Regions from separate parts of the Trinickia camelliae genome, predicted to be linked through region 4. Evidence: predicted binding sites of a transcription regulator. Region 4 holds the regulator's gene; each other region holds the start of a gene.
What was found. Region 4 encodes LexA, which represses DNA repair genes until DNA is damaged. Its sites were predicted from a motif close to ACTGTATNNNNATACAGT; they were not measured.

Region 1 (4,898 bases), on a different contig from region 4:
AGGGCGCTGCTGTCGTAGAAGTAGTTGTAGTCGCCGACGACCACGTCGCTCCAGCGCGCGAGTTCTTGCGCGAGGTAGTACGGGCAGACGTCGTGCGCGAGGGCGGCGGCGCGCACGGCCTCGCGATCGAGCCGTCGCGAGCCGTTGAGCGCTGCGCTGCGCGCGTCATGGAGACGATCGTAGAAGCCGCGCGCGAGCGGGCACGATTCGCCATGGCAGGACTTGTCGGGATGCTCGCAGGCTTTATCGCGCGCGACGAGTTCGAGCGTGCGCAAGGGCAGCGGCAAGCCTTCGCCAGTGCTTGCGCTTGCGTGCAGCGTATCGATCGCGTCGAGCGCCAATGCGCGGCCAGGGGTCTTCGCGGTCAGAAAGAAGACTCGCTCGACACGATCCTCGCCGCACGCTTTCAGCATCGGGAAGATCGTCGCGAGCGTCTTGCCGATGCCGGTGGGCGCCTGCGCCATCAAGGCGTGCCCGTCGCGTGCGGCTCGATAAACCGCGACCGCCAGTTCACGCTGGCCGCTGCGAAAGCGCTCATGCGGAAATTTGAGCGCAGTGAGCGCGGCGTTGCGTGCGTCGCGGTGGGCCGCTTCCTGCGCGGCCCAATCGAGAAAGCGCTCGCATTGTTCGACGAAAAACGCTTCCAGCGAAGCAGCGTCGTGCGTCTGCGTCAGCACCGTTTCCTTCTGGCTATGGATATCGAAGTACACGAGCGCGACGTCGAGCTGCGAGAGAGCGCGCGTCTGGCAAAGCAGATGTCCGTAGACGAGGGCTTGCGCCCAATGCAACGCACGATGATTGTCCGGCATCGCATCGAGATCGCCGCGATAGGTCTTCACTTCTTCGAGCCGGTTGAGCGCGGCGTCGTAGCCGTCGGCGCGGCCGCGCACGGTGAGATCGCGATAGGTGCCGGTGAGGGTGATCTCCGCTTCGTAACCGCTCGCTCGGCGCGCGGCGACGGTTGCGTGACCGGCGATCCCTTCGAGCGCGGTGGGGGCCGGCGTGAAGCGCAGGTCGAGATCGCCGCGCTTGGCCGTGAACTCGCAGAGGGCGCGGACGGCGATGACGTAGGTCACGTTGCCTCGGCCGTTTGTGTTGCGCCAACGCCCGCGTCTTCGGTCCAGCGCACGTCGAGCACGCGCACCGGCATGCCGTGCTGCACGCAATACTGCAGCCAGCGGATCTGATTGTCCTGCAGACGGTCGCCCGGGCCTTTCACTTCGATCAGCTCATAGCGGCGCTCGGCGGGCCAAAAGCGGATCAGGTCGGGCAGCCCCGACCGGTTGCTGCGAATGTCGCCGAGCAGCCGCTCGAACCAGAGCTTCAGATGCGCGGCGGGGAGGCAATCGAGCGCCTGCGCAATCAGTTCGGGGCTCAGCACCCCCCAGAACACGAACGGCGATTGCACACCGGCCTTGCTCTCGAGATGGCGCAGGATCGTCTCGCGATAGGTCCCGTCTTCGAGTTGGGCCAAGCACCGGTTGAACGTCTCGGCGCGGCGCGCGCGGAAATCGGGCGCGTGCAGATCGGCGGGGCCGCGCTGGAACGGGTGAAAGAACGCGCCCGGAATGGCCGCGAACACGGGCTCCCAGCACAGCAGGCCGAACAGTGAATTGATCAGCGCGTTCTCGACGTAGTGAACGGGCGCATCGGCGGCGCTGAGCGCGTCGCGCGCGGCGTACTCGACCGTGATCGGCGCAGCGGGCCGCGTGAGTTCGAGGGTGCTGCGCGCGATCGGCTGCGCGGCTGCTACGGTGCGTTTTGCCGGCTGCCCCGTTTGGCGTTGCAAGCGCGGCAGCATCCGCGCGATGCGTTGGCTTTCCTCCTCGCTTTCCGGCGCCTCGGCCGCTTGCAAAGCGAGCGCCAACGCATCGTCGAAGCGGCCGCAGCGCTCCAACACCCGCATACGCCGGTGACGCGCGCCGGGCCACGCGCACCGCGCGAAGACAGCAAGGGCCGCGTCCCAGTTCTGCCGGCGCTCGGCGTGCTGGCCGATGCGGAACAGCAGCTTCGCGCGGCGCGTTTCGAGCCACGCGTTGTCGATATCGATGGCGAGGACGGCGGCGGCGAGCGCGTCGAGTGCTTCGTCATCGTCGAGTGCATCGACCACATCGAGCGCTTCGCGGTACGCCTGCAGCGCGAGATAGCCGTCGATATCCGCGCGCCGCTGAAACGCGCGCGACGACCGCGAGAACGACACGCTTTCGTACTTGAACACGCCAAGATCCGCGAGCACGAACTCCGACCAATCTTGATGCAGGTTGCCGAAGAACATGAGCCGCCACCGATCGCAAAGCGGCGCGATCGCGACGCGGAACACCGGGTCGCCGGGCGGCGCGCCCCAGGCGGCGTAGCTGCGCGCGTCGACGTGGGTGGGCCGCAGCGCGTCGAGCCAATCGGATTTGCGGGCCTGCTTGCCGAGCGCCGTGACGGTGGAGGGAAACATCTGCAGCAGCTCGGGCCGCGTCGTCAGCGCGAACACTTCGTCAAGCGTGAGCTCCGGTTCGGAATCGAGCCAGCCAAGCTCAACGAGCGGCTGCGCCGCCGCCAACGGACACCCGATCTCCTCATACGACAGACGGCTCGCCCGAAACAGCGTGCCCTTGCGCATCAGCATCCGCACGAGCAGCGCGCGGGAGTCTTGCGGCAACGCGGCGAACGCCTCGAAAAACGCACGCTCGCCGGTGCTGAACAGGTCGTCGTAACGTTCGGCGATCCACGCGAGCGCGCGCTCGAAGTTCAGCAGGTAATAGGGAGGATCGGTCGGCACGGGGAGCGACGGGACTGTATATTTATACAGGGATGAATGATAGCAAACCAGGCGGCGCGCAGCGTCAGGTGAGCTTTTTCGGGAGCCGGCATTTCTCGACGTTTTCGACGTTTCCGACGTTTCCAATCACGCCGCGCGTTTCTATGATTGGAATCCGGACGCCGACAAGGACCCACGCCGTGCAGACCGATTCCATCCAGCGCCCCAAAACGCTGAGCCAGATTCCGCGCGGCGTCTGGGTTCTCGGTTTCGTGAGCATGTTCATGGACATCTCATCGGAAACCATTCACAGCCTCTTGCCGATGTTTCTCGTGACGAGCCTCGGTGCGAGCGCCATGACGGTCGGGCTGATCGAAGGCATCGCCGAGGCGGCCGCGCCGATCGTCAAAATGTTCTCCGGCGCGTTGAGCGACTACCTCGGCAACCGGAAATGGCTGGCGGTGATCGGCTACGGCATGGGCACGCTGAGCAAGCCGCTGTTCGCGATTGCGCCGACTGCGGGCATCGTCCTGACCGCGCGCGTCGTCGACCGGATCGGCAAGGGCATCCGCGGGGCGCCGCGGGACGCGCTCGTCGCCGACATCACACCCGCGCACTTGCGCGGCGCCGCCTACGGCTTGCGGCAAGCGCTCGACACGGTCGGCGCTTTTATCGGCCCTTTGATCGCCGTCGCGCTGATGCTGTTGTGGGCGGACCGCTTCCGCTGGGTCTTCTGGGTGGCCGTCATCCCGGGGCTCGTCGCTGTTGCGCTATTGGCCTTCGGTATCCGGGAGCCCGCGTGGCAGCCGGGTGCGAAGCGCGTCAATCCGGTACGGATCGATAGCTTGAAGCAACTCAGCCGCACGTATTGGTGGGTCGTCGTCGCTGGCGCGGTCATCACGCTGGCGCGCTTCAGCGAGGCGTTTCTCGTGCTGCGCGCGATGCAAGGCGGCGTGCCGATCGCGCTCGTGCCGCTCGTCATGGTCGCGATGAACGTCGTGTATTCGCTGTCGGCCTATCCGTTCGGAAAACTGGCCGATTCGATGAGCCATGCGCGGCTGCTGGCGATGGGCCTGGTCGTGCTGATCGGGTCCGACATCGTGCTTGCGCACGGCAACAGCTGGCCGATCGTGTTGCTTGGCGTCGCGCTCTGGGGGCTGCATATGGGCCTGACACAAGGGCTGCTGGCGACGATGGTCGCGCATGCCGCGCCCGCCGAATTGAAGGGGACGGCGTTCGGTTTCTTCAACCTGATAAGCGGATTGGCGACGCTGATTGCAAGCGTCGTCGCCGGCGGGTTGTGGGACCGGTTCGGCGCGGCAACGACCTTCTATGCGGGAGCGGGGTTTTGCGCGATCGCGCTGCTCGTGTTGGTTGGGCAAGCGTCGACGCGAAACTCACGGGTCGTCTAAATGTTGTTCAAATAATCGATGTCTATATAAAGTAAAAATAAAAGCGGACAAATGGGATCGTGAGGAGAACGTTGAAAGAAGCGTTGTGGTGAATGCAACTGCTTAGCATTATCGAACGAGCATGGCACTTTCGATCATATTCTCCGTTGTAGTTCTGAAAGACTTGAGCCTGATATGACGGGGCTGCGAGGCATATCGAACGAAGCCTCGAAAATATATTGGTTCTGCTTAGAAAATCGTGTTGACTCGCGAATATCCCGACGCCTAGAATTTAAGTGTCTTCACAAAAGGGGCCTCTGCCTTGGACAGTTGTAGTTGTCGACCTTCGAATCGTTTCGCTGCCTGACCGGCAGGACGTCTGCGCTTTTGTTTATTAGCCACCGTTCTGCCAGCAGGCAGCCGGTGCGCGCCGTAGCCACACTCCCCGTGCACCCTGACTAGCGCCATTTGGACGCCGCGCTTGCGCGCGTCTGTCTGTTTGGCACTGCGTCGCGATCGACCCATCGCGGCGTTCGTTCGCGCTCGTGCGATTCATTCTCACGCGAGCGCGTGGATAAACACGTGCCTAAGAAACGCGCGTACCCACACCGTAAAGGAGCCGAAATGCCGGACAGTGACAGTTATCCCATACGCCGCGCAACACCATTTTTGCCATTCACTGTGAAAAGCGAGTAGACCTCTGCCACTGCGCGCATGACGCGCGTGGTCTTCCGTGTCTGCTGGCTTTTCGCGCAACG
Region 2 (4,898 bases), on a different contig from region 4:
CGGAGGAGGACATCGCGAGATCGTACGGGCTCCATGCCAACTGCTACATCACGAAGCCCGTGGATTTCGACAAGTTCATCGACGTGGTGCGGACCATCAACGACTTCTGGTTCGGCGTCGTCACACTGCCTCCGGATCAGTCTTGAGCACGCCGCGAACCATCCGGATTCTGCTGGTCGAGGACAGTGCCACCGACGCTTTGCTGCTCGGCGAAGCGCTCTCGGAGGTGGTGGATTTCGAGCCCCAGCTGATTCGTGCCGAGCTGCTGTCCCAGGCCTTGGCAGAGGCGCAGGCGACACACCTCGATGTCGTGCTGCTCGATCTGGGCCTGCCCGACGCGCAGGGCGTCGAAACGTTCCGCACGTTTCGTCGGCACGCACCCGACGTGCCGGTGCTCGTGCTGACCGGGCTCGACAATGCGTCGGTCGGTTTGCTCGCGATCCAGGAAGGCGCGCAGGACTATTTGCTGAAGAAGGAAATCCACGCGTCGCTGTTGGGCCGCGCGATTCGCTACGCGATCGAGCGGCACCGCGTGGCGGCGGCGCTGGCGGCGAGCGAAGAGCGGTTTCAACTCGCGGTGAGCGGCGCCACGGCCGGCTTGTGGGACTGGAACCCGCAAACGGGCGCGATGTACTTTTCGCCCCATTTCAAGGAAATCCTGGGCTACGAAGACCATGAAATGCCCAATGTCGCCCAGGTGCATGAGGACGCCATCCACCCGGACGATGTCGAACTGGTCGCGGCGAACCTGAAGGCGCATATGGAGCACAAGCGCGACTACAACGTCGAGTATCGCGTGCGCACCAAGTCGGGCGACTTCCGCTGGATTCAGTCGCGCGGGCAGGCGCTGCGCAATGCGTCCGGCGAGCCTTATCGCATCGTCGGCTGGATCATGGATGTCACCGATCGCAAGCGTGCCGACGAAGCGTTGCGCAGCTCTCGCGAAGAACTGCAGCGCCTGTCGGCGAACATTCAGCAGATCCGTGAAGAGGAAAAGACCCGCATCGCGCGCGAACTGCACGACGATCTAGGCCAGCAGCTGACCGCGCTGAAAATGGAAGTCATGTTTGCCGAAGACGAACTCAAGCGTGCCGAGGCCGTCACGTCGAGCGAGGCCCTGCACAATCTCTACGCGCTGATCGATCAGCTGGTTCACTCTGTGCGGCGGATCGCGACGGACCTGCGTCCGGTGATACTCGACGATCTTGGCCTGATGCCGGCGATCGACTGGCTCGTCAAGGATTTCTCGGCGCGTTACGACGTGCGGGTGATCACGCGCGTCGACGCGAGGGACATCGCGTTCAGCCAAGACAGCGCGACGGAAGTGTTTCGCATGGTTCAGGAGGCGCTGACGAATATCGCGCGCCATTCGCGCGCCACCGAAGCGACGCTCGAGATCGTGCGCGACGAGCCGTACTGCATCGTGCGGATCGCCGATAACGGCCGCGGCGCCGCAAGCGATGCGCGCCCGGGCCTCAATTCGTTCGGCTTGCTCGGGATGCGCGAGCGCGCCGCGCGGCTCGGCGGCGAGATTCGCGTCCGCACGGCGCCCGGGGAGGGTTTTGGTCTGACGATCACTTTGCCGCTTGCGACCGTCGAGGCTCAATTGCTCCCTGACTCTTGAAGCTGACTGCAAGGGGGCGACTAGTCCTGAGTGGCCGCATCGGTAGCTTCGGCCTGTACCAGTGCGCGCACGAGTAGGTACACGACTGGCAAGTTGTCGTCGTCACGTCGCCAGTCGACGGGTTCGTCGAGATCCATCGCGGACAAACGACTGTCCTCAAACCGGACAAATGTCGAGCGTACTGCCTCGTTGTGCCTCGCCCGGAAGCCCCGATTCTCAAAGACCTGTTCGTCGATGGTCAGCAGCGTGCGCCAGGTCGGCAACCGCGCGCCACTTGAGTAACGGCGACGGCCACTGTCGAGGTGACGACCTGCGATCGTGGCAATGATCTGCTGGAGGTCGAGCGACGCGCTGCGGAGTGCGCGTTCGAGGGCGACAGGATTGACGTCGTGAACATCCATATCAAGAGCAGAGTCGTTAATCATAGGGTTATCTTCCTGAGGACTCGCGGCAACTCGCGGCATCAAACCTGATGCTTCAACAACGCCTTGTTTCGCTGTGCCAGCAACTGGCGGATCTGGGCAAGATGGTTATCGCCGACCGTGCAGTCTTCAACAGGCCGGCTCTGCTGGTGAGGCGTGGGTGGGCGTACGCCGAGATAGCGGCATACCGCGGACAGGTACGGTTTGCCGTTGCCTCCCAGATGTCGCGCAGCGGCAACCACGCGCACGTCTCCGACATGCTTGCGCAACCACGCAAGCGTTTCGCGATCACCGTCGTTCAAGATGCGGATGAGTTGATTCATGGCCGATCCTGTATATAAAAACAGTACTGTGAATTTATACAGTATTCGGCCAAGACGCAAGCTAATTCGCGGGAAGTTGGACTCGGCGGAAAGAGGGTGCAGATGGTAGACAGTTGCCTTCAACTGTCGATGCGTTCTACGCCGCTATTGGCGGTTCGCAAATCCCGAAACTCGGCCGCCATGTAATCCGAGAATGCGCGTGCGGACGGCTTCGCGGCTCGGCCTGCCGGAAGCACGACATTGATGTCCGCCGATCCCATCTCCCAATCGGGCAGCACGCGCACCAGTCGGCCCGTTTCCAGTTCGGTTATCACGCTGAGATCGCCTGTCGAAAGAATGCCGAGCCCGGCGACAGCCGCCGCCACGGCTGCATCCGTGCCATTCAGGAAAAATCGTCCTTCGACGCGCACCGAGCGGGTCATTCCGTCACGCTGAAACGCCCATCCTTCAATGCCTCGGCCGGCAGAGCTGACGATGGTTGCGTGGTCCGCAAGATCGCGCGGGGCCGACGGAGTTCCGGCCTTGGCCAGGTAGGAGGGCGCTGCAACGACGACACGGCGCACCGTTCCGATTTTGCGGGCAATGGCCGTGGAATCGCCAAGAACGCCGATGCGGACAGCGACGTCGATCGATTCGCCGACAAGATCTTGCCGATCATCACTGAGGACGAATTCCATGCGCAGACCGGCGTGCTGATCGGTGAAACGTGCCAGGCGCGGCAGGACAGCACGTATCGCGAAGCCGGAGGAGGTGGCGACGCGCAGCAGGCCGCGCAGCTCGCCGGTTCCGCGCGCGGCGTGATCGGCCTCTTCCAGAGCAGACAGGATGGACTCGATACGAGACAGATAGTCGGAGCCTGCCTCGGTGAGCGTCACAGCTCGCGTGGTTCGAACAAATAGCGCGACGCCGACTTGCTTTTCGAGGGCGGCCACGATCCGCGACGCCGAAGGCTGCGAAATGCCCATCTCGCGCCCAGCAACGGAAAAACTCCCGCTCCTCGCGACGCGGGCGAACAGTTGCAACGAGAAGAACCTGTCATTCATTCAGAAATTGCATTTAATAAAGTCGATTTTTCAGACTACCGCGAATTTCTGAATAAGCCAATCATTGCTCGAAGTTACCCCCCCGAAATGTGTCGGCCATGACCTCTTCTAACCAAGCGATTCTCTTCACGCCCTACGCGCTCGGCGAACTTCAACTCAAAAACCGTGTGGTGATGGCGTCCATGACGCGCGGCCGGGCGCGCAATGCCGAACTCGCGCCCACAGAACTTCATGTCGAATACTATCGACAGCGAGCGGCCGCTGGCCTCATCTTCACCGAAGGCACCTGGATCAGCCCTCGAGCAATCGGATTCATCAACGCTCCCGGCCTCTTTACCGAACGGCAGATCGAGGGCTGGCGGGCCGTCACCTCGGCCGTGCATTCCGAAGGCGGGACAATATTCGCGCAGCTTGCTCATGCCGGGGCGATCTCGCATCCCGACTTTTTCGACGGCGAGCTACCCGTCGCCCCGTCCGCTGTTAACCCACGCCTGAAAGCATTCACCCCTGGAGGGTTCAAGGATACGGTGACGCCGCGCGCCATGTCGCTTGAAGAAATCGGCTCGACCATCGCCGACTATGGGACGGCTGCGAGAAATGCCCGGGAGGCCGGCTTCGATGGCGTGGAACTGCATGCCGCAACCACGTATCTCCTGCCGGAATTCCTCAACAGCGCGCTGAATATCCGCGAAGACGCTTATGGTGGCAGTGCGGAGAACCGAACGCGGATCGTCCTGGAGGTTCTCGACGCGCTCATCGCGGTCTGGGGAGCAGGGCGTGTCGGCATCAAGATCAGCCCGGCGCTCGCAATGGGTGGCTTCGGACTGACCGACAAGACGATCGAAACCTACGACTACCTTGTTGACCGTCTCAATGAACTTCCGCTCTCTCACCTTCAGGTCGGCAGAGCGCTGGACAACTTGTCGGGCACGCCCATCGCCGCCTTGCAAGACACGATCGGCTACTACCGCGCCCGCTTCAACGGCACCTTGATTGCGAACTTCGGCTTTGATGGCGCCTCCGCCAATACGGCGATCGAAGACAAGCAAGCCGATCTGGTCTCCTTCGCCAAACCGTTCATCGGCAATCCCGATCTCGTGCGACGCCTTCGCGAGGGCCTGCCGCTCGCATCCTCATCCGCGGAGACTTACTACCAAGGTGGACCGCAGGGGTATATCGACTACCCCGCCGCTCCCTGAGGTGACAACCCGCAAACGCGGAAGTATCGGAAACCAATCCGGCTTGAAACACCACAACCTATAACGTAGCGGCGAGCCAGTCTGCGAATCGGAAAGGAAGATAGCTATGGAAATGAGAACGCTTGGTAAAAATGGTCCCCGTGTTTCCGCGATGGGCCTCGGCTGCATGCGGATGTCGAGTTTTGCGGGCCCGAAGACAAGCACCGACGCGGAGGGTATCGCTACCATTCAAGCTGCCTTGGACTCAGGAATCAATTTCTTGAACACCGGCGACTTTTACGGAATGG
Region 3 (4,898 bases), on a different contig from region 4:
CGAAGCATCGGGCACGCCGATCTTCTTCGCGAGATCGTCGGCATCGGCGTCTTGCAGACCCTTCGACGGATCGACTGCCACCTTGTGGATCGCTTCCGGCGTCTTCGCGGCGACTTCTTCGATGTCCATCCCGCCTTCGCTCGAAGCCATCACGACGACCTTCTGCGACACGCGATCGATCACGAGGCCAACGTACAGTTCCTTCTTGATGTCGGCGCCTTCTTCGATCAGCAGACGATTCACCTTCTGGCCTTCCGGGCCGGTCTGGTGCGTGACGAGCTGCATGCCGAGGATCTGGTTCGCGTATTCACGCACCTGTTCCAGCGACTTGGCGACCTTCACGCCGCCGCCCTTGCCACGGCCACCCGCGTGGATCTGAGCCTTGACGACCCACACCGGGCCGCCCAGCTCTTCAGCGGCCTTGACCGCATCTTCCACCGAGAACACCGGCGTGCCGCGCGGTACCGCGACCCCGAATTTCCGCAGGATTTCCTTACCCTGGTACTCGTGAATCTTCATGCGTGATTCCTTCAGTCTGAGAGTTGGATTGAACTTCGATGACGCTAATTTATTTCGAGGCAAGCGCCTCAGCTTTGGTATGTGTGCCGCCTTCCTCGCTGCCGGCAGCTAGCGCCGCATCCTGGCGTTCCGCTGCGCGCGGCGCGTGGCCGTACCAGCGGGGATAAAACTGACGGACCGCTTCGCCGTCGAACCGCAATGCCTGACAGCGATCGAGCTGAAACGGCGGCTTGGTGTTTGCAGCCTCGCCGTTGCCGCCTTGACTTGCCTCACCCGGTGAATCGTCGCGCGTGTTCCAGACGTCGCCCGCGAAAGCCTGAATTGCGGCGGTCGGCAGGATGGCGCACAACTCGGTGAGATGCGTGCATCCCGCGACGCCACCCAACAGGCGGTTCGCTTCGCGGCGGAAATTCTGGAACAGGTTGAGCCCGATAAGGGCGCGGTAGGCGGGATTGGCGGCTTCGCAGTGACCGGGATAGGGCACCCAGTCGGACGACGCTTCCGCGTCGACGACGTTGAGCTTGCGATCGATCGTGATGCGAAGCCAGAGTTCATGAATCGGCAGGCCGTTGGGCCGGACACCGGGCGCAAGCGCCACGTCACGCGGCTTATGATCGGTCAGGCACGCCTCGATGTCCCACAAGCCGTCTTCACGCTCGAACGCTTCCGCTCGAATTGCGCGGCGATGGCGCAACTTGCGGGAGACGGGCGGGGAAAGCGGCATGCGAGAGGAGACGGCTGAATGGGAAAACCCGGGGATTTTAGCATACTGGGTATTTGAGATAGACCGAGGTCCCCACAAGCCGAGGCTGTGGCGGACGTGGACGGTTGCACCGGTCGCAACCTTCTCTTTATAGGCTGTCGTTACACCCTGTCGTCACTCGTCCTCCTTACACGCCGTCCCAATCCTCGTCGCCGCCCTTCAGGATTTTGACGATCGTCGCGCGGGAGAAACCACGCATGGCCAGAAAGCGCGCTTGCTTGGCGCGCTCGGCAGGGGTTTCGGGAAGGTGGCCGTACTTCTTGCGCCAAACGGCTTGCGCGCGAGCCAGTTCGGTCTCGCGAAGCTGCGCGCCGACTTCTTCGATCAGGGCGTCGCCCACCGCATGGCGGCGCAGTTCGCCGACAATCCGGCTCGTCCCCATGCGCGCCGCGCGGCGATGAACGAGACTTTCGGCAAAGCGTGAATCGGACAGCCAGCCTTCGCTCTCGAGCGAATCGAGCAGCGGTTCGAGCGCGTCGGCCTCTTCGACAAAGGAAGCGAGCTTGCGCGAGAGTTCGGAGCGGCTGTATTCGCGTCGCGACAGATAGTCGAGCGCACGAGCCTTCAATGAGCGGGCTGGCTTTTTCGAGCGCCCGGAAGACTCGTCAGATGAGGCCGAGGGCTCTCGACGCGAGCGGGTATAGGTGGGTTCGTTCGATTGACCGGTTAATGACCCGGCATTCGCCGAGTCAGAACCGGTCACATCTGCTGTCGACGCGCGACGACCCTCTGCGAGATCGTGCGCGTCGAATGACTCAAATGGATCGAAAGGATCAAGCGGATCGGACCGAGCCGCTTCACGCTCTTCTTTACCGCGCCCCGAATTCGACGCCGCCCGACCCTTGCGCATCACGCGATGCTTACTCTTCGTCCGCGACTTCGACGCCTTCCGCAGCGCCAGCCGGCATCGCGTTCACGCCAAGCGATTCGCGGATGCGGTTTTCGATCTCGAGTGCGATGTCGGGATTCTCACGCAGGAATTCGCGTGCGTTGTCCTTGCCCTGGCCGATGCGCTCGCCGCTATAGCTGTACCACGCACCCGCCTTGTCGACGATCTTCGCTTGCACGCCGAGGTCGATGACTTCCCCTTGGCGCGAAATGCCTTCGCCGTAGAGAATGTCGAAAATCGCTTCGCGGAACGGCGGCGACACCTTGTTCTTGACGACCTTCACGCGCGTTTCGTTGCCGATCACTTCGTCGTTCTTCTTGATCGAGCCAATGCGGCGAATGTCGAGGCGCACCGACGCGTAGAACTTCAGCGCGTTGCCGCCCGTGGTGGTTTCCGGGTTGCCGAACATCACGCCGATCTTCATGCGGATCTGGTTGATGAAGATGACGAGGCAGTTGGTGCGCTTGATCGTGCCGGTGAGCTTGCGCAGCGCCTGCGACATCAGACGCGCTTGCAGACCCGGCAGCGAATCGCCCATTTCGCCTTCGATTTCGGCCTTCGGCACGAGCGCCGCGACCGAGTCGATCACGATCATGTCGATCGAGCCCGAGCGCACCAGCGCGTCGGCAATTTCAAGCGCCTGCTCGCCGGTATCAGGCTGCGAGACCAGCAGATCCGACACGTTCACGCCAAGCTTGCTGGCATAGTTGATATCGAGCGCGTGTTCCGCGTCGATGAACGCGGCCGTGCCGCCGAGCTTCTGCATTTCGGCGATGACTTGCAGCGTCAGCGTGGTCTTGCCCGACGATTCCGGCCCGTAGATTTCGACCACACGGCCACGCGGCAGACCGCCGACGCCGAGCGCGATATCGAGGCCGAGCGAGCCCGTCGACACCACTTGAATGTCTTCGGCCACCTCGCCGTCGCCGAGCCGCATGACCGACCCTTTGCCGAACTGCTTTTCGATCTGCGCGAGCGCTGCAGCGAGTGCCTTGCTCTTTTCAGCAGTCAGTCCAGCCGAGCCTTTCTTGCTTTCTTCCATGAATCGTCCTTTGCTATGATGAACGGCGTCTGAGGTGGGTGCGCGGGCCCTTAGCGGTTAGTTGCTGAACCAGCGCACGAAACGCAGACACTGTATAAAAAAACAGTGGTTTTTGCAAGCCCGAGGCAACGCGTATTGGCGTCGCATGTGCGAATTGACAACGGGTAACAACCGGGCACGCCCCCGGGCAGCCAACACCACACGATATTCGGAGACCGCCGCGCGCCGGGCGACGCTGTGGCACAGCGCGGTGCCGCGGTAACTGCAACGCGGCAGCGGCACATCATGCGAATTCTCATTGCTGAAGATGACAGCATACTCGCGGACGGTCTCGTCCGATCACTCCGCCAATCGGGCTATGCCGTCGATCACGTGAAGGGTGGCGCCGAAGCCGATGCCGCCCTCTCGGTGCAAGCCTTCGACCTCCTGATCCTCGATCTCGGGCTGCCGCGCCTGTCCGGCCTCGAAGTGCTGCGGCGCCTGCGCGCCCGCAATTCGAACCTGCCCGTGCTGATCCTCACCGCCGCCGACAGCGTCGAAGAGCGCGTGAAGGGCCTCGACCTCGGCGCCGACGACTATATGGCCAAGCCGTTCGACTTGAACGAGCTCGAAGCGCGCGTGCGCGCGCTCACGCGCCGCGGCGCGGGCGGCGGCCCGACCGTCGTGCGGCACGGCTCGCTCGCGTTCGACCAGGTGGGCCGCATCGCCACCGTGAACGATCAGGTGATCGACCTCTCGGCACGCGAACTCGGCCTGCTCGAAGTGCTGCTGCAACGGATCGGCCGGCTCGTGTCGAAGGAGCAGCTCGTCGACCATCTGTGCGAATGGGGCGAGGAAGTCAGCAACAACGCGATCGAGGTCTACGTGCACCGGCTGCGCAAGAAGATCGAGCCGAGCGGCGTGCGGATCATCACCGTGCGCGGCCTCGGTTACTGCCTCGAGAAAGCCGCCCCGGCCGCCGGCGCCGCGCCATCGTCCAGTGCTTCGGACGCGACTTCGAACGGCGCAGCCAAGTCGCCGGCGAATCACTCGTCCAAGTAGAGACGTCACATGGCCTCGCCAGCTTCCGCGGAAGGCGCCGCGGCACCCGCAGAGCGTCCGGGGCACACGCCGCCGGAGCCCGCGGCCACGCGCGCGGCAGACCCCGACGAGGTCCGCGACGCCACCTACGCCAACCCCTTCGCGCCGCCCGACGAGACCGAGGCCACGCCCGAAGCGCGCCCGCGCTCGCTGTTCGGCGAGATTCTCGACTGGATGCTCGCGCCGCTCCTGCTGCTCTGGCCGATGAGCATCGCGGTCACCTATCTCGTCGCGAAGACGATCGCCAACGGTCCGTTCGACCGCGCGCTCGAAACCGACGTCTACGTGCTCGCTCGTCAAATCCAGCCGGTGAACGGCGTCGCTGAACTGACGCTGCCCGCGTCGACGCGCGACTTCCTCTCCGCCGACAACGTCGACAAAGTCTTCTACCAAGTGCTCGGCACACGCGGCGAGCTGGTCGGCGGCGATGCCGACCTGCCGCTGCCGCACGAAGACGACCGCCCGCAGCCCGGCATCGTCGAGTTCCGCGACGACATGCTGCACGGCAACGACATCCGCATCGCGTACACGACGGTCGAGTTTCCGCACGAGGCCGCCTGCGAGGACGCCGCAGTCCGCGCCGCCGGGTCGGCGGTCTGCGGGGC
Region 4 (4,898 bases):
TGCATCGGCCAACGCGGCTCTGTGCACGCCTTGCGCTGAGTTTGTGCGGTGCAGCGGGACTTGCACCGCGCGCGGAGATCGTCCCGTCCTTTCATGTGGCCCTCGTCCGATTTGGCGCACGAATCGGCCGATCTACTAAGCGTTTTCCATCCCTTGCAAGCGGAATTGCGGCGCACCATGATTAGGGCAAAGGCGCGTACAAGCGTCGAAGACGCGCACAAGCGCATATGGGAGGTCATGATGGCAAGCTACAAAAAAATTCTGTTGTGCTATGACGGCACGCGTGAAGGCCGCAAGGCGTTGCGCTGCGGCGCTGACCTCGCACTCGACTTGAAGGCGGAGACGCATCTGCTGTCGGTCGTCGACATGCGGACGAGCATCGCCCAGAGCGCCGGGCTCTTGACCGATGTGGCGTGCGGCCGCTTCGAAGATGCCGCTCGCGAGATTCTTCAGGAGGGCGTCACCTGGCTAACCGAACGGGGCGTGCAGGCGCACGGTCATTTCGCGTTCGGCCACCCGATCGACGAGATCGCCAATCTCGCCAATGAACTCCAGGCCGATCTGGTCGTGGTCGGCCACCGTTGCCGCAGCGGCCTGTCGCGCTGGTGGATGGGTTCGGGAAACACGCAACTGCTCGACCGCGTGTCGTGCAGCATTCTCGTTGCGTGTTCGTCGCCACAAGAGCAACGAAAGGAAGCGGAAACCGAAGCTGCGATGAGCGTGCGTTAAGTTCAGTCTCTGGTGCGGCCAGTTGCCCATGCTGGCCGCACGTCACCGTGGTCACGCGTGTTTGAGCGGGCTAAATGAGCGCGCTTAACCGATCTAAGCGCCTAGCGATCTAACCGTTTAGCTCGACGGCCACCAGCTTCCACGAAAACAACCCTTCGCGATGCAGAATCGCCGAATACGGCGCGTTGCCCGCATTGCGCTGGTAGGTGACGGCGAACTCGTTGACGCCGCGATAGCCCGCGGTGGTTTTCGCCGGCACCGGTGCCGAGGCCGACTGGCTCTGGGACGGCGCCGGCGCCGGTTGCGCCGGTTGTGAGGGGGCCTCCTTCGAAGCCGTGTCTTCCGAGGCCTCGCCCGGTTCAGGCGGATGCTCGCCGGGCGTACCGCGCGGCGGCATGCCGTCGAGAATCGCGGCCACGCCGTCAGGTGTCGCATAGGCGTCGACGAGCGGTCCGACCAACGCCATTCCGATCATTGCCCCAATAGCGGCGAACGGATTGTGGAGCTTTTGCTCGTCGATACGCCGTGTCAGCACTTGCGTGACTTGATCCTTGAGGCTCTGGCGCAAAGCCGGATAGTCGACGTACTGATTGAGCGTCTGCGCATCGCGTGCGTCAGCTGCGCGCTTCAAGCGATCGAGAGCAACGTACGGCGACGCGTAGGCATAGCCCAATACCGCGACCACAGCGATTGCGATAACAGCCTTTATCGCAAGAGCAACCGGATTGCGTTGCGTTGAGCGAACGGGATCGGACATGAGGGAAAGGTCTCCGCAAAAAAATAACGATGAACGGTGGACCGTCAAGCCAAGAAAATGATCCCTTCAGAATTGTTAGCTATTGCAACTGAGTGCGCCGCCGAGCCCATCAATCGAAAAGCCCTTGCTGCGCGCCCGAGCCTTCGGCGGCAATGCAACGATCGATCATCCGGCAGACCGCGTCGATGGTGCCGACCATGATCAGGCGCGACGCGCTGTGATAAACGCGCACCGGCCCGCGCCGCGTGGGTTCCGAGTTCAAGCCGCTATTCAACGACACCCGCGCGAACGCCGGCAGCGCCGACGGCAGTGCCGGCTCCCATCTCCCCGCTTGCGATTCGAACTGCAATCCGGGCTGATCGAAGCGTGTTTCTGCGACTCGCGCGGTGCGAGTCAGCGTGTCGATGGCTTCGAGCGGTGCGCAAGGCACGACGCCGCGCAAATGGCGCAGGCGGCCGAATTGACGGAAAGGCAAGAGGCGGGCAAGGCGGTCCATGGCATTTCTCCAGTCAGAGTCCGGGCAGCGTTCAGAATTCGGTCGGGCGAATCAGCCCCACCGCAATACCTTCGAGTGCGAATTCCGCGCTCCCGGCCTGAACAAAGATGTTGTCGTAATCGGGGTTCTCGGCGATCAGTTCGATGCCGTCCTTGCGACGCTTGAGGCGCTTGACGGTGACGTCGTCGCCGAGCCGCGCGACGATGATCTGGCCGTCTTTCGCTTCGCTGCGCTTTTGCACCGCGAGCAGATCGCCATCGAGGATGCCGGCGTCGCGCATCGACAGCCCGCGCACTTTCAACAGGTAGTCGGGCTTGCTCGAGAAGAGCGCCGGATCGCATGCGTAGTGCTGCGAGATGTGCTCTTGCGCGAGGATCGGACTGCCCGCCGCGACGCGCCCGACGAGCGGCAGCGAAAGCTGCATCAGGCCCGCGTGCGGCAGCGTGAACTGATGCGGCGCGTCGTCCACGCCCATCAGCAGGCGGATGCCGCGCGAGGCGCCGGCGGCGAGTTCGATCACCCCTTTGCGCGCAAGCGCCCGCAGGTGTTCTTCGGCCGAATTGGCCGAGCTGAAGCCGAGTTCGGCGGCGATCTCGGCCCGCGTGGGCGGAAACCCGCTTCTTTCGATCGTCTGGCGGATCAAGTCAAAAACCTGCTGCTGCCTTGCGGTGAGTTTGGTCATGGCACTGTATGGATAGACAGGTGACTGTATTTTTATACAGTATTCGTCACATTTCAAGCGTTACTTTAAGTGTTGCTATCCGAGCCAGCCGTGACGCTTGATCGAGGTCATCCGCGACGCCGGAGCACCCAAACGGCTGGCATAGCACCGATTCCCGCTGTCGCTATCCACTTTTTGTCATTAAAGAATGAAGATTTATTATTTTTGAGTATGTAGGCCCTTCGCTAGACTGGCCCGACGTAATAAGGCGGCAGTCTTGAAAACGGAGAACAAACGAATGGCCGAAAGGAATACGGGGAAGGCGGGCAAGGCTCGCCGGTGGGTTGCGACGCTGGCTTTGAGCGCGCTGTCGACGGTGGCCGGCGTGCTGACGCTTACCGCGAGCGCGCCCGTGCACGCCGATACGACGCTGTTGAACGTGTCCTACGACCCGACGCGCGAGCTGTACCAGGACATCAACCAGGCATTCGGCAAGGAGTGGAAAGCGAAGACCGGCGAAACGGTGACCTTCAAGCAGTCGCACGGCGGCTCGGGCGCGCAGGCGCGCTCAGTGCTGGACGGCTTGCAGGCCGATGTCGTGACGCTCGCGCTCGCCTACGACATCGACGCGCTCGCGAACAAGGGGCTCATCGACAAGAACTGGCAGAAGCGTTTGCCCGACAACGCGTCGCCGTACACGTCGACGATCGTGTTCCTCGTGCGCAAGGGCAATCCGAAGCACATCAAGGATTGGGACGACCTCGTGAAACCGGGCGTGTCGATCGTCACGCCGAACCCGAAAACCTCGGGCGGCGCGCGCTGGAACTACCTCGCGGCCTGGGCGTACGCGGTGCACCAGCCGGGCGGCAACGACCAGACGGCGAAGGCGTTCATCACCAAGCTCTACAAGAACGCCGGCGTGCTCGATTCGGGCGCGCGGGGCGCGACGACGAGCTTCGTGCAGCGCGGCATCGGCGACGTGCTGATCGCGTGGGAAAACGAGGCGTTCCTGTCGCAGAAGGAGTTCGGCGCGGACAAGTTCGAGATCGTCGTGCCGTCGGTGAGCATCCTTGCCGAGCCGCCGGTGGCGGTGGTCGACAAGGTCGTCGACAAGCACGGCACGCGCAAGCTCGCCGAGGCGTATCTGAACTTCCTCTATAGCGACGAAGGGCAGGAGATCGCCGCGAAGAATTTCTATCGTCCGCGTTCGAGCAAGGTGCCGGCCGCGCTGACGGACAAGTTTCCGAAGCTGAAGCTGTACACGGTCGACGACACGTTCGGCGGCTGGACCAACGCGCAGAAGACGCATTTCGCCGACGGTGGCGTGTTCGATTCGATTTATCAGCCTCAGTAACACAAGCAGTCACGCAGAAAGAGAGTCAACTGCCAGTTTCGGCTGGCTATAACAACGACGACGAGCGGCCCAGCGCGTCACACGACGACGCACCAGCCGCTCGCGAACGGCTCCTTTCGGAGCCGCACCCAAGAAGAGCATCCGCATGACGACGTTCACCTTCCGCAAGCCGAGCGCGCTGCCCGGTTTTGGCGTGACGCTCGGTATCACGGTGGCGTATTTGAGCCTCGTGGTGCTGATCCCGCTTGCCGCGACGTTCCTGAAGACGGCCACGCTCGAGTGGGATCAATTCGTGCGCGCGGTCGCGTCGCCGCGCGTGCTGGCGTCTTATCGGCTCACGTTTTCGGCGGCGCTCGGCGGGGCGCTCATCAACGCCGTGTTCGGTTTTCTCGTGGCGTGGGTGCTCGTGCGCTACACGTTTCCCGGCAAGCGCATCGTCGATGCGGTCGTCGATTTGCCGTTTGCGCTGCCGACTTCGGTCGCGGGCATTTCGCTTGCCGCCGTCTATTCGGGCAACGGCTGGATCGGGCAGTTTCTCGCGCCGCTCGGCATCAAGATCGCGTTCACGCCGTTGGGCGTGCTGGTCGCGCTGACCTTTATCGGTCTGCCGTTCGTCGTGCGCACCGTGCAGCCCGTGCTAGAAGACTTCGAGCGCGAGCAGGAGGAGGCCGCGGCGTGCCTCGGCGCGTCGCGCTGGCTGACCTTTCGCCGCGTCGTGCTGCCCGCCGTGACGCCCGCGCTGCTCACCGGTTTCGCGCTCGCGTTCGCCCGCGCGCTCGGCGAATACGGATCGGTAATCTTCATCGCCGGCAATGTGCCGATGAAGTCCGAGATCACGTCGCTCTTGATCATCACGAAGCTCGAGCAGTACGACTATGCGGGCGCGACGGCGCTGGCCGTC

Region 1: a site for LexA is predicted at 2,784-2,801, ahead of AAHK20_RS29820 (VRR-NUC domain-containing protein). Genes of this name have one in related genera too.
Region 2: a site for LexA is predicted at 2,377-2,394, ahead of AAHK20_RS08365 (CppA family protein). Genes of this name have one in related genera too.
Region 3: a site for LexA is predicted at 3,303-3,320, ahead of recA (recombinase RecA). Genes of this name have one in related genera too.

The regions. Positions count from the first base shown of each region.
Region 1 is NZ_JBCHAA010000023.1:8,086-12,983, forward strand. Features, by position in the region: gene AAHK20_RS29815 (ATP-dependent DNA helicase) at 1-1,076, opposite strand, end outside; gene AAHK20_RS29820 (VRR-NUC domain-containing protein) at 1,073-2,770, opposite strand; gene AAHK20_RS29825 (MFS transporter) at 2,950-4,161, shown strand.
Region 2 is NZ_JBCHAA010000004.1:14,368-19,265, forward strand. Features, by position in the region: gene AAHK20_RS08350 (response regulator) at 1-146, shown strand, start outside; gene AAHK20_RS08355 (PAS domain-containing protein) at 143-1,624, shown strand; gene AAHK20_RS08360 (DUF2471 domain-containing protein) at 1,645-2,049, opposite strand; gene AAHK20_RS08365 (CppA family protein) at 2,088-2,369, opposite strand; gene AAHK20_RS08370 (LysR family transcriptional regulator) at 2,489-3,412, opposite strand; gene AAHK20_RS08375 (alkene reductase) at 3,511-4,611, shown strand; gene AAHK20_RS08380 (aldo/keto reductase) at 4,718-4,898, shown strand, end outside.
Region 3 is NZ_JBCHAA010000012.1:43,497-48,394, forward strand. Features, by position in the region: gene sucC (ADP-forming succinate--CoA ligase subunit beta) at 1-534, opposite strand, end outside; gene AAHK20_RS19935 (DUF2889 domain-containing protein) at 569-1,243, opposite strand; gene recX (recombination regulator RecX) at 1,410-2,132, opposite strand; gene recA (recombinase RecA) at 2,143-3,213, opposite strand; gene AAHK20_RS19950 (response regulator) at 3,499-4,254, shown strand; gene AAHK20_RS19955 (sensor histidine kinase) at 4,264-4,898, shown strand, end outside.
Region 4 is NZ_JBCHAA010000014.1:46,779-51,676, forward strand. Features, by position in the region: gene AAHK20_RS22235 (universal stress protein) at 241-729, shown strand; gene AAHK20_RS22240 (DUF2939 domain-containing protein) at 839-1,486, opposite strand; partial or broken gene AAHK20_RS22245 (hypothetical protein) at 1,596-1,796, opposite strand; gene lexA (transcriptional repressor LexA) at 2,014-2,664, opposite strand; gene AAHK20_RS22255 (sulfate ABC transporter substrate-binding protein) at 2,942-3,997, shown strand; gene cysT (sulfate ABC transporter permease subunit CysT) at 4,143-4,898, shown strand, end outside.